DNA from 3 places in the Cycloclasticus zancles 78-ME genome. Region 2 is predicted to be linked to each of the others. Evidence: predicted binding sites of a transcription regulator. Region 2 holds the regulator's gene; each other region holds the start of a gene.
The links. The regulator PhoB, encoded in region 2, activates phosphate uptake and scavenging genes when phosphate is short. The targets are predictions, from matches to a motif close to GNNTGTCATAAAACTGTCANAT.
Positions count from the first base shown of each region.

Region 1: a site for PhoB is predicted at 1,462-1,483, ahead of ppk1 (polyphosphate kinase 1). Genes of this name have one in related genera too.
Region 3: a site for PhoB is predicted at 2,259-2,280, ahead of CYCME_RS00200 (choice-of-anchor I family protein). Genes of this name have one in related genera too.

Region 1 is NC_021917.1:845,486-849,779, reverse strand. Features, by position in the region: gene CYCME_RS04230 (hypothetical protein) at 1-211, shown strand, start outside; gene CYCME_RS04225 (hypothetical protein) at 254-445, shown strand; gene CYCME_RS04220 (SdiA-regulated domain-containing protein) at 451-1,410, opposite strand; gene ppk1 (polyphosphate kinase 1) at 1,632-3,701, shown strand; gene CYCME_RS04210 (Ppx/GppA phosphatase family protein) at 3,698-4,294, shown strand, end outside.
Region 2 is NC_021917.1:2,388,047-2,392,340, reverse strand. Features, by position in the region: gene CYCME_RS11500 (GGDEF domain-containing protein) at 1-1,720, opposite strand, end outside; gene phoB (phosphate regulon transcriptional regulator PhoB) at 1,959-2,654, shown strand; gene phoR (phosphate regulon sensor histidine kinase PhoR) at 2,651-3,955, shown strand; gene pstS (phosphate ABC transporter substrate-binding protein PstS) at 4,069-4,294, shown strand, end outside.
Region 3 is NC_021917.1:38,940-43,233, reverse strand. Features, by position in the region: gene CYCME_RS00210 (nitrite/sulfite reductase) at 60-1,703, shown strand; gene CYCME_RS00205 (DUF934 domain-containing protein) at 1,690-2,142, shown strand; gene CYCME_RS00200 (choice-of-anchor I family protein) at 2,327-3,817, shown strand; gene CYCME_RS00195 (divergent polysaccharide deacetylase family protein) at 3,896-4,294, opposite strand, start outside.

The sequences.
Region 1 (4,294 bases), 1.1 Mb from region 2:
GGTTATGTCACATGTTCAACGCCCTCAAGGCGACTGGATTTTACATACGTTGATGGTAGAAGGTTGCACTGTGCCCTTTAAATTCAAGCGCAAAGGTCAATACCAGAGCTTAAAAGGCGCCCGAGTAAACATGACGTACTATCCAGCACAAGAAACTGTTGCTGGCATTGATTTAGAAATTATGAAAGTAGTGCGTATAAAAAGAGGCTGACCTACAACTTAAAGAAGGCGCTAGTTTAAGTTCGTGATTGTTATGCCTAACACAAGTTTTAGCAAAATCGCTTGCAGCTACACCCAACAAGGCTTGTATCGGTTCTTGATAGTTAAAAAACAGTTGAAAGATAACAAGAACACCAAGGCCAACCAGCATATAACGGTTGCCGGTAAACCTTGCCCAGTTAAATACCGAAGCCATGGTATAGATGGGGTAGCCAGTTTGATTTAACGCAATTAGTCATTTTTTGACGCGACTTTTAACAAGCGATTTTTACTCTTGAGACGATAAAAGAAGTTAGGCTCGCTGATGACATAAATATCACCGTCTTTGTCCATTGTTATACCTTCAGCCTGCGGTACATCATCATGCAAACCAGCATTCCCTCTACTCAAGCCCAATCGGCTGATTTCAATCCCTTCTTTATTGACTTCAACCATTTGACGAGATTCGTCACTCAAGAGTATTAGGTGGCCTGTTTGATCGTCATAATGCACCCCTGAGTAATCATCACCGCCAAAAGAGGTTTTTTCTAAAGAAAACGGCGTTGAAATAGCAATATCAGATGATTCAACAAAACCCGACAGCTTTATCAATTGTCGAGGTGTTTTCTCGTTAATGATAAATAAATCCCCACTGTCTTGGTTATAAGTTAACCCTTCAAATCCTTTGTTTTTACCTGATGTTATGGCCAACTGAAGGCTCTTTAAGCCCGCCCTATTAACAACCTTTGTTTGCGAATTAATATCGAACATTACTAAGGTTCTTTTTCGCTCTTCAACCACGGCATATCGTTCGCCGCCGAGATACATCACCCCTTCAGTGTCTTCGAAGCCAATTAAATCAATACGACGAATTAGCTCACCGTCTTTTGTCAGCTCAAGTAGCGTTTCTGGGTTATTAACAACAGCAAATAATGTATTCGTATTACTGTTATAGGTTAGGCCAGATGCATTATCTTTAACACCCGCTATCATCTTGGGCGTTGCGTGAATTTCATAGCCACTTAAGCCAATTTGCTGTCCAGCAACTATGGGGGCTTCTTCACCGCTGAAGAGGCCTAATGAAACGACTAACATTAACAAGAGATAGATCAGGTTTTGCTTATTACAAACTTCTAAATCACCAATACGAGACTGCTCCAAAACAATTTTGAAGCAATAATCTAAACGAGATATTCGTGTGGTATTCAGCATGGCATTCATCCTTAGAATTTGCAGTGAATGTAACCAATGATGATGACAACGAAGTGTCAGAACGATGACAATATGCAGACGCGAGGCACAAATACCTATCTCAGCCCTTTCCGTGGAACAGGAAAATTTCGCCGCATAAAATCAAAGGATTAGACACTGTCACGAACCTGTCATCTTGCCTCTACATAATAAAGTTTTAGTAAACAGCTTAGGTGGGTTAGGTGATCAAAAAATTAGAGGCGAAATATATTGCGAAAGAACTCAGCTGGCTGTCCTTTAACGAGCGCGTGCTACAAGAAGCGGCAGATAAATCCACACCTATTATAGAAAGAGTCCGGTTTTTAGGCATTTTTTCAAACAACCTAGATGAGTTTTTTAGGGTGCGCGTTGCCAATGTTAAGCGTCGGGTTCTTATTGAGAAAGACCTTGATGAACAAACACCGACCAAAAACTTGTTACGTGATATACAAAAAAAGGTCTTAAAGCTACAAGAAGAATTTGATGTCACTTACCATGAGGTATTGAAAGGGCTCGCGCATAAAAACATTTTCTTAATTAATGAAGATCAACTGAGCCCCGAGCAAGGAAGCTGGCTACAAAAATACTTTACCAATCATCTACAAGGTTTTATTGAGCCTATTATTATCAATAAAAATACTAATTTAGCGGCCTTATTAAAAGATGACCTCAGCTATTTAATTTGTGAAATGCTGGGTGGTAAAAACATACAGTATGCAGCCATTGCGATACCAACCACAGACTCTCCTCGTTTTATTGAATTACCACGTGAAAAAGGTAAACGACGACGAGATATTATTATGTCCGACAATATTATTCGCTATTGCATAAACAATATTTTTTCCGCCTATTTTAATTACAAGGTCTGCAATGTTTACGCTATGAAGGTAACGGGAGATGCTGATTTCGGTCTAACCGATGATATTGATTTATCGGTTTTAGAAAAATTATCTATCGGTTTAAAGCAGCGCCTACATGCTAAGCCTGTGCGATTTGTGTACGAACGAGCCATGCCCGATCATGCTATCGACATGCTGAAATCTAAACTTGGCATTACACGTCATGATAGTGTGGTGCCAGGTGGCCGTTATCATAATTTCCGAGACTTTATTGACTTCCCTAATGTGGGGCGTAAACACCTTGAAAACCCTCCGTTAACACCTTTGGTTTCTAGGCAATTTTCCCGTCATGCCTGCCCTTTTGATGCAATAAAGCAGCAAGACATTTTGCTTTGTTACCCTTATCACAAGTTTGATCACTTTACCGAATTGATACGTCAGGCAGCTTTTGATCCAAATGTATTTGAAATAAAAATCTGCCTCTACCGTGTAGCCAACAACAGTAGGCTTATCAAGTCACTGATCAATGCGGTTAGAAATGGCAAAGAAGTTTTTGCTGTTATTGAGTTACACGCACGTTTTGATGAACAAGCCAACATGGAATGGGCGCGTATCTTAACCGAGTCGGGTGTTAAGGTTCACTTTGGCTTACCCTCACTAAAGTGCCACACTAAATTATGTTTAATTGGCCGACATGAACATAAAAAACAAACCTATTACGCTCACGTTGGCACCGGTAACTTTCACGAAAAAACAGCTAAGGTTTACACCGACTTTAGTTTATTTACCAACAAACAAGCGATTACCAAAGAAGTTGCGCTTGTTTTTGACTTTATTGCGCACAGTTATAAAAAAACCACGTTTAAACATTTAATTGTTTCCCCTATCGGCACAAGAGATTGGATTAATAAATCGATTGAGAATGAAATAAAGATGGCCAAAAAAGGGCATAAGGCTGAAATTCTTATTAAAATGAATAACATTGATGATAAGCAAGTTATTGATAAGTTGTACGAGGCCAGTAGTGCCGGTGTGAAAATTAAAATCGTCTTGAGGGGAATGTGCAGTTTAGCTCCTGGGGTTGTAGGGCTTAGTGACAATATTGAAGTTATTTCTATTGTCGACCGATTTTTAGAACATACACGATTTACGATTTTTCATAATAATGGAGACCCTCGCGTTACCATTAGTTCGGCAGACTGGATGACGCGTAATATAGAGCGGCGTGTAGAGGTTGGCTGCCCTATTTATGACCCTGCCATTCAGCAACAAATTATCCATATCTTTAACCTCCAATGGTCCGATAAGACAAAGGCCAGAATTATAGATAAGAAACAACATAACAAATATTTGCCACGAGGCAATAAGCGAAAAATTCGCTCTCAAATATCGGTGTATAACTATCTAAAAGACCTTGAGTCTAACAAGAAATGACTAGCCTTAACGCCGATACCCAATCAGAATTAATTGCTGCCTTAGATTTAGGCTCTAATAGTTTTCACTTAATTATTGCTCGCTTAAATGCCGGTAAGCTTGAACCTCTGCATAAGGTAAAACATCGAGTACGCTTACGAGCGGGGTTAAATAAGGCTAATGAATTAAGTTACGAGGCGATGCTAAGAGCAGCAAGCAGTCTTAAAGAAATGGGCGCTACAATAAAAACACATCAAATTAAAAAATGTCGTGTCGTGGCCACTCATACCTTGCGAGAAGCTGTTAACCGTAATGCTTTTCTCTCACTGGCTGAGTACTCATTGGGCTTTCCTATTGAAATAATTTCAGGCTCTGAAGAGGCCAGATTAATCTACCAAGGGGTCGTTCGTAGCGAAGAAATCAAAGACTCATGTTTGGTGGTTGATATAGGTGGTGGCAGTACTGAAATAGTGCTGGGTGAAGGCACTGATACTCAATATAGAGACAGCAAAAACATGGGCTGCATCAGCTTTACAGAACGTTACTTCAGTAAAGGCGTGAATCAAAAATCATTTAAACGGGCCGAGGTATCCGCACTGCAAAAGCTTGAGCAG
Region 2 (4,294 bases):
TAGCTGCAGATTTTGCGTTGCTAGCAATAGAGACGAGATCATTTTCTGACCTAAAAAAGCCGAAATCATGCGGCCTTAATGCTCCAATAGAGATTGATAAAAGTGGATAAAACACCGGCTCAGAATTTCTATCTAACGCAGAGATTCCTCCGTTAAGAAGGTGTTCTTGAGAGTAGAACTCTGACGTTAGGGCGCTAAAGTTATTTAAAGTGGTGTTGCATCGATGCTGCCAGTCGCTGCTTTGAAAAATGATGATGAAGTCATCGCCGCCAACATGCCCTACAAAGTCAATGTCTGTATCTGCAGAATCTGTCAGCAGCTTAGCAGTTTTTCGGAGCACTTTATCGCCCTCGCCAAACCCATAGGTATCGTTATACGGCTTAAAATTATCTAGGTCAAAATAACAAATAACGATATCTTGTTGAGTTTCAATGGAGTGATTAATTCGTTGGCTGATAGGAACATTGCCAGGTAGGTTGCTAAGAGGGTTCATGTGGCGGGCAAAGGTAATTTGCATCTCGGTTATTTCTTTCAATAAATGAAGCAGTTTACCCATGCCTTTGTAGCGGTTAGATGAGGTAATGATGAAATCATCATGTTGTGCGAGGTTGTTTTGACTGGTGATGTGCTGACTAATTTTATTGAGTGATAAAGTAATATCTACCTTTAGCGCCTTAATGTCTAAAAAAGATAAAGCATTTTTTTTACTGTTTAATTCTTTTCCATAGCGGCTAGCATAAATAGTTAAAAATTCAGTCCGCCATATGATGCCTGCGATAGAAGCGTCGTCATTTAGGACTGGAAGTGCTGTTAGCTCGGGCGAGGATTGAAAGCGCTCACCAATGTCGTAAAATTTAGTATGAACATATATGGGCTTAACATAAAAAAGTAATTTTGCAGCGGTATTGTTTTTCCGTTCTATATTAAATTTAGGTTTGAAGTTATTTTTTCTGCTTGAAAATAACGAGCAATCCAATAACTCAGTTGGTTTGGAATTGGGGCGGGCAAAGTAAAAACCTTGTGCATAATCAATATTCATCGTATTAGCCTGTAGGTACTCACCGCGTAGCTCGATACCTTCACCTATCACTTTACAGTCAACACCTTTTGCAATATCTACAATAGACTGTACAAATTTTTGCTTGTTGATATCGTTATGAATGTCATTTAAAAAGTGACGGTCAATTTTTACGAAGTCGGGTTTAATTTCAGACCAGGTTCTTAAGCCTGAATAGCCTGCACCTAAATCGTCGATGGCGATGGAAAACCCCATATCTTGATAGTATTTGGTTGCACTAGCCATCAGGTCATAATCTTCAATAGGGTATTGCTCAGTCAGTTCAATAACCACTTGGCTAGCATCTAAATTAGAGTCTTTTATATACTTTAATGTGTGGCCATGCTGATAATCTTTTTGTAAGAGAATTTCAGGAATGGTGTTAATAAATAATCGGGCATTTAAATTAAGTTCGCCAAACCGTTGAATGCTTACTTTTCGACAAAGTAAATCTAATTCGGCAAGCCGATCATATTTAGCCGCAGCGTTAAAAAGGTTGATGGGGGAGTGTAACGGACCATCAGAGGGGCCACGAATTAAGCCTTCGTAACCATAAATTTTATTGTCTTTCATCGAAATGATTGGCTGAAAGAGTGGAGTCAGTGAGTCTGTTGCTAATATATCTAAAAGCGATTGATAGTGTAGTTTTTCATCATGTGTCATAGGTGGGGAGTATCAATCAATAATATGACAGTTGTATGACGTTCATATAACGGGGCATTATAAAAAGTTTACTGGTCGAGAAACCGCAGGCGCCTTAAGGTGGTTCAGTGCGTTACTGTTATTTTTAATAATTAGAGACAGGGTTTTCTCCGAAGCAAGTTAGAAGTAGTTTGTAAATTGTCACCGTGTTGTCATAAATATTAGGTATTCTGTAAACACTTACTTAAATGGCTTTTTTATGGAAACAATGAATGTATTGATGGTTGAAGACGATGAGGATATTGGCGAAATGCTACAACTTTCTCTTCAAACGAATAATATTGAAGTAACGTGGTGTAAAGATGTAATGAGAGCGCAAGAGTCTTTGCGAGATACGACGCCCGATATTATCTTGTTAGATTGGATGTTACCCGGAATTAGTGGGCCAGATTGGATCAAGTTTTTAAAGAATCAAGAAGAAAACAAACGTATCCCGATTATCCTGTTGACGGCACGCAGCGCGGAAGAAGATAAAGTATCGGGCTTGGAAACAGGCGCAGACGATTATGTAACCAAGCCTTTTTCTGTGCAAGAGCTCATTGCCAGAATGAAAGCGGTCTTACGACGAAGCAGTACAGAAAATGAAACAGGGGTGATATCAATTGGTCCGTTGTTTATTGACCCATCGAGTCATCGAGTCACTATCAATAAGGTGGACCTGATGATGAGCCCGACAGAGTATAAATTGCTGTCTTTCTTTGCTACAAACCCCAATAAAGTGTTCTCTCGCAATCAGCTGCTTGATAATGTATGGGGCGATAATGTCTACGTAGAAGATCGTACCGTTGATGTACACATTAGGCGTTTAAGACGGATATTAGATGCTCAGGGTTGTGCAGACTTGGTTCAAACGGTAAGAGGGTTTGGTTATAAATTGGTGAACTTAAGCGCGTGAATATAAATCATAACTATGAGCGAAACACCTTTCTGTTGTGGTTTTTAACAGTCGGTGTTTTGGGTGTGTTAGTCGGTTACCCCGTCGAGGTGTTGGCACTTTTTTTATTGGCTTACATTGTCTTTCAATATCGTCGGTTACAACGTTTATATAGGTGGTCTAAGAAGTCTGGTGATCATGACCTGCCGTTTGAAGATGGCTTGTTTGGTCAAATTTCGGAAGACATCTATCAATCTAAGATGCAGGGGCTGGCACAAAAAGACAGTGTTAAATACCAACTGGAACGGTTTAAAAAGTTAATTTCTGTTTTTCCAGATGGTGTGGTTATTCTTTCATTGTCTAATGAGATTAAGTGGTTCAATAAGCAAGCCTCCCAGCTACTTATTTTAAAAAAAGAAGATACCGGGCAACTGATTAATCATTTAGTAAGGCATCCTCGGTTTACGCACTTTCTTAAAAATCTCAAGAGCGATGACGCCATTGTGATCGAGGCGCCTGTAATAGACACCAGCTGGTCGGCAGAAAAGATTGAAATAAGGGTATTGCCATATGGTGACGATGAACGTTTATTGTTGATACGAGATGTCACTAAGGTTGAGCGCACGAATCAAGTGCGAAAAGACTTTGTGTCGAATGCATCGCATGAGTTAAGAACGCCGCTAACGGTCATGAAGGGCTATGTTGAAATGTTGTTGGCTTCAACCGCTGAGGATAATGTGCAAGTGGGTGCTTCGCTACGTAAAGTTGATCAGCAAGTGATTAAAATGCAAACCATGATCGAAGAGCTATTAGCGCTAAGTCGGCTAGAAGAGGGTAAAGTCGAGGCAGCCAATAGCTTGGTTAATGTGCGCAGTGTATGTGAACAAATTAAGTCCGAATTTAAGTCAGCGGCAAATGAGCATCAGCAATCATTGGTGTTTGATGTTCCATCGAGTCTTAATTTAAAGGGCAGTAAAGGTTCCTTATTAACCGTGTTGAGAAACTTGGTTGGTAATGCCATCAATTACTCTGATGAAAATGGTGAGATTCGTGTTGGCTGGGCAATCAATGAGCAAGGTCAGGGGCAGCTTTTTGTTAAAGATACAGGTCAAGGAATAGGCGCCAGACACTTATCTCGATTAACAGAGCGTTTCTACCGGGTAGCTGAAAATAATATAAAAAATAAAACTGGGACAGGCCTAGGGTTAGCCATTGTAAAACATGAGTTAGAAAGGCATGAGGCGCATCTGGTTATCGATAGTCAAGAAGGGGAAGGCAGTTGTTTTCAGTGTGTATTTCCCGCTGAAAGAATAGACCCATAAGGCTGTCATCAAACTGTCACATTGCGTTCATTATAATGCCACATACCAAACCTAAAATGATGCACAGAGTAGAGCAAACGCTTTGCCAAATATTCAACTAAATTGGAAAAAATATGAAAATGAAAAAGATAGTGGCACTAGGACTGCTTAGCCTAACGATTGGGACAGCGGCTCACGCAGCTAAAATTGAAGGCACGGGCTCAAGTTTTGCTTACCCTGCGTATACAACGTGGAGTAAAGTTTATTACGGTGAAACAAAAAACCAAGTCAATTACACACCAACAGGCAGTGGTTCGGGTATTAAAGAAGTTAGTGCTCGTCACGTTGATTTTGGTGGCT
Region 3 (4,294 bases), 260 kb from region 2:
AACCCTTTATATTCACCGGCCTAGTATGAATTTACTGCGCCTTAAGCGACGATAATAACATGTACCTGTATAACGAATTTGATCAAACTCTTGTCAACGAACGCGTTGAACAATTTCGCGATCAAACAAAGCGGTTCTTAAATGGCGATCTAACGGAAGAACAATTTCGCCCCTTACGCCTTATGAATGGTTTATACATTCAAACACATGCGCCAATGTTGCGCATCAATATACCGTACGGCTTATTATCAAGTAAACAGCTTCGCATGCTTGCCCACGTTTCTCATAAGTATGACAAAGACTACGGACACTTTACGACTCGCCAAAACATTCAGTTTAATTGGCCAGAGCTAAAACGGGTGCCCGATATTCTTGCTGACTTAGCAAGCGTGCAAATGCACTCTATTCAAAGTAGTGGCAATTGCATCCGAAACACGACGGCAGACCCACTAGCCGGCGTTTGTGCAGATGAAATTGAAGACCCAAGACCCTATTGCGAAATAATTCGTCAATGGTCAACTTTACACCCAGAGTTTTCATACCTGCCACGCAAATTTAAAATTGCCGTAAGCGGTTCACCAAAAGATCGTGCCGCTACGCAAGTACACGATATTGGTCTACATCTTAAAAAAGATGCTGATGGCAACATCGGTTTTGAAGTCTTAGTTGGTGGAGGACTTGGGCGCACCCCCGTTATTGGTCAAACAATTAACAACTTTATTGCTGAAAAAGACCTCTTGTCCTACCTTGAAGCGATTCTTCGCGTTTATAACCGCTTTGGCCGCAGAGATAATAAATACAAAGCCCGTATTAAAATACTCGTTCGCGAAACAGGCTTAGATACTTTTAAAGAACAGGTCGAAGCAGAATGGGCTTCCATCCGAGACAGTCAATTAACGCTAACCGACGATAACATTCAACGTGTAAAACGTTACTTCACACCACTAAATTACGAAACAGCTAACGATGAGGCTTTAGAGCAACACTTGGCTAATAGCGGTGCTTTTCGTCAGTGGTTTCAACAAAATACTAAAGCGCACAAACAATCCGGTTACCGTATTGCCTTTGTTTCGCTTAAATCACCAAAGCGTCCGCCGGGCGATGTAACCAAACAGCAAATGGAACTCATCGCCGACTTGGCTGACCAATATAGTTTTGGCCAGATCAGAACCACTCACGACCAAAACCTTGCATTAACCGATGTAAAATCCTGTGATTTATATGCCCTTTGGCAGCAATTAGCCGAGCATGACCTTGCAACAGCAAATATTGGCACGATTACCGATATGATTTGCTGCCCCGGTCTCGATTTTTGTAGCTTAGCAAATGCCAGCTCTATTGATATCGCACAAGGTATTACTGACCGTTTTACTGACAGCGCCATTGACGCTGGCAATATCAGCCTCAAAATGTCTGGTTGCATGAATGGCTGTGGCCACCATAGCATCGGTGAAATTGGTATTTTGGGTGTCGATAAAAAAGGCGAGCAATGGTATCAATTAACTCTAGGTGGTTCCGATAGCCATCAAAGTAAATTAGGGGACAGGCTTGGAAAAGCCATTGCCAAAGATGGTGTAGTAGATGCTATTGACGACATTGTTCAGGTCTATAAAGCCAACAGAATAGATGATGAAAACTTTGCAAGCACACTGCAACGCATCGGATTACAACCGTTTAAGGATAAAGTGTATGACGCTCATTAAAAACAACGAAATCGTTCAAGACCGTTGGACCAAGCTAGACGAAGAGCAAGCTCTACAAGCAGACTATAACATCATCGATCTTGCCTATTGGAATGCCAATAAAGATTCCTTAATCGCTAGCAAAGGACATCTTGGCTTATGGGTTCAAGGCGATGAAAGTGCAGAACAATTTGCAGATGACTTACAATACTTTGAGCTTATCGCTATACACTTTCCAACATTTGTTGACGGTCGTGGTTACTCACTAGCGAAAATATTACGTGAAAAGCACCATTACACCAAAGAAATCAGAGCCGTTGGTGATGTCCTACCCGATCAGGCTCTTTATTTAACACGTGTAGGATTCGATACACTTGAATTCTCAACTAAAGAAGCTGGTTCGCTTGCCTTAGAAAAATTAAATGAGTTTAGCGTTTTCTATCAGGCTGCTACCAACTAGCAGCCTTGCCCTTATCGTTATTTTTATCAAAATAACGACAAGATACGCAAAAAAACATATTACACCACTAGCTCGCTTCTTAGCTCCCTTGCCAGGCTGTAACTAAAACACCCCCTAACCGTCACACAAGCGTCATAACCTGTTGGTACATTTGATGTCCCGTTTCAATGCATAAGGACATCCAATGGATTCACTAATAAAGCTCACTCTCGGCGTCAGCTTAACGCTTGGCATATCATTCTCTACACTTTCTTTTGCTGATATTAATATCGTTAAAAAAGGTCAATATACCGAGGAATGTGGCGGCGAAGAAAGTTGCACCGAGATTTCAGCTTTTAGTCCTGTGTCGAATAGGATTTACACCACCAATGCCGAAGAGAATGAACTCAAAATTCTTAATGTAGATAGTAACGGCTGGCTCTCCGAGCACAGCACTCTGACTTTGATTGGTGGCGGCCCAAACAGTGTTACTACCTACGGGAATTGGGTTGCTGTAGCCGTAGAGGCTGTCAATAAACAAGATGATGGCAACGTTCTTATCTATGACCTTGAAGGAAATTTACAGCGGATCATAAAAGCTGGCGCATTACCCGACATGCTGACATTTACCCCGAACGGTAAATTTTTAATTGTTGCTAACGAAGGAGAGCCTGACGATGAGTATAAAAATGACCCTGAAGGTACGGTAACTGTTATCAATACAAACACTTGGATGCCTGCAACGGCTGATTTTAATACGTTTAACAGTACTAAATTAAAAAACGTGCGTATTTTTGGCCCAGATGCGTCAATTGCCCAAGACCTAGAACCTGAATATATTACTGTTTCAGCCGACTCCAGTACGGCTTGGATTAGCCTGCAAGAAAACAATGCTTTAGCAAAACTAGACATTGCGTCAGCGACTATCACCGATATTTATGGCTTAGGTTACAAAAAACATCAACAAAATAAAAATGCCTTTGATGCCAGCAACAAAGATAATGCAATAAACATTCAAACATGGCCAACATACGGCATGTATCAACCCGATGCTATTGCAAGTTTCGAGTATAAAGGTTCAACTTTCATTTTATCTGCCAATGAGGGCGATGCTAGAGACTATGACGGTTACAGCGAAGAAGTGCGTGTTGAAGACCTAATATTAAACCCTGACGCATTCGAAAATGCTAGAGAGCTTCAACAAATAGAGAACCTGGGGCGATTAAAAACCACCACTGCCAATGGCGATATAAACAATGATGGGGCACATGAAAAGATTTACTCTTATGGCGCACGCTCTTTTTCTATCTGGGATGAAAAAGGGTCTCGAATCTATGACTCTGGGTCTGACTTTGAACGCTTCTTAGCCACCTATGCTGATAACAACGTTGATAATGAACCATGGGAAGAAGGACGTAGTGACGACAAGGGGCCTGAACCTGAATCTATTACTACCGGTGAGCTACGCGGTAAAATTTATGCCTTTATTGGCTTAGAAAGAGCTAATGGTATTTTTATATATGACATCTCTAATCCGCGCAAACCAAAGCCTGCCGGTTATATCAACATTGAGAAGCAAGGTGACATTGGACCAGAAGGGTTAATTTTTATTAAAAAAACTGAGTCTCATGGTTGGCTAATTGTTACTAATGAGATTAGTAACACGATTAGTATTTACGAAATAAGCATTGATTAACACAATGCTTTGTTAAAAAGTCCCTGCTGGTTTTATCAGCAGGGACTTTTTGTGTTCATTGCTGAAACAGCGTGCAATTTAGTTAATGATCTTACCCACTACCATTTGTGCCGATCTTTTCCGAAGCTGATATGAAATAGGCTCAAGCTTCACCCCCCGTAAGGCTAATGTGGGTAACATTTCTTGCAATACACTTAATGTTTCTGGATATGGGTGACCAATGCCCACGGCATAACCGTTTTCTAAAGCTTGTTTAATCAATATATCAAACTGTTGTTTAATCTTTTCTTCATCAATAGTGTGGTCGAGAAAAACATCACGACTAAGGACGGGCACACCTTGTTCAACGGCAATTTGCGCGGCAATAGACTGCCCAGCAGTACGACTATCAACAAAAAAATAATTTCCCTGCCGCATTGTTTTCATCACCCATTCCATATGGCCAGGATGCCGTGTTAGCAAACTCCCTTGGTGATT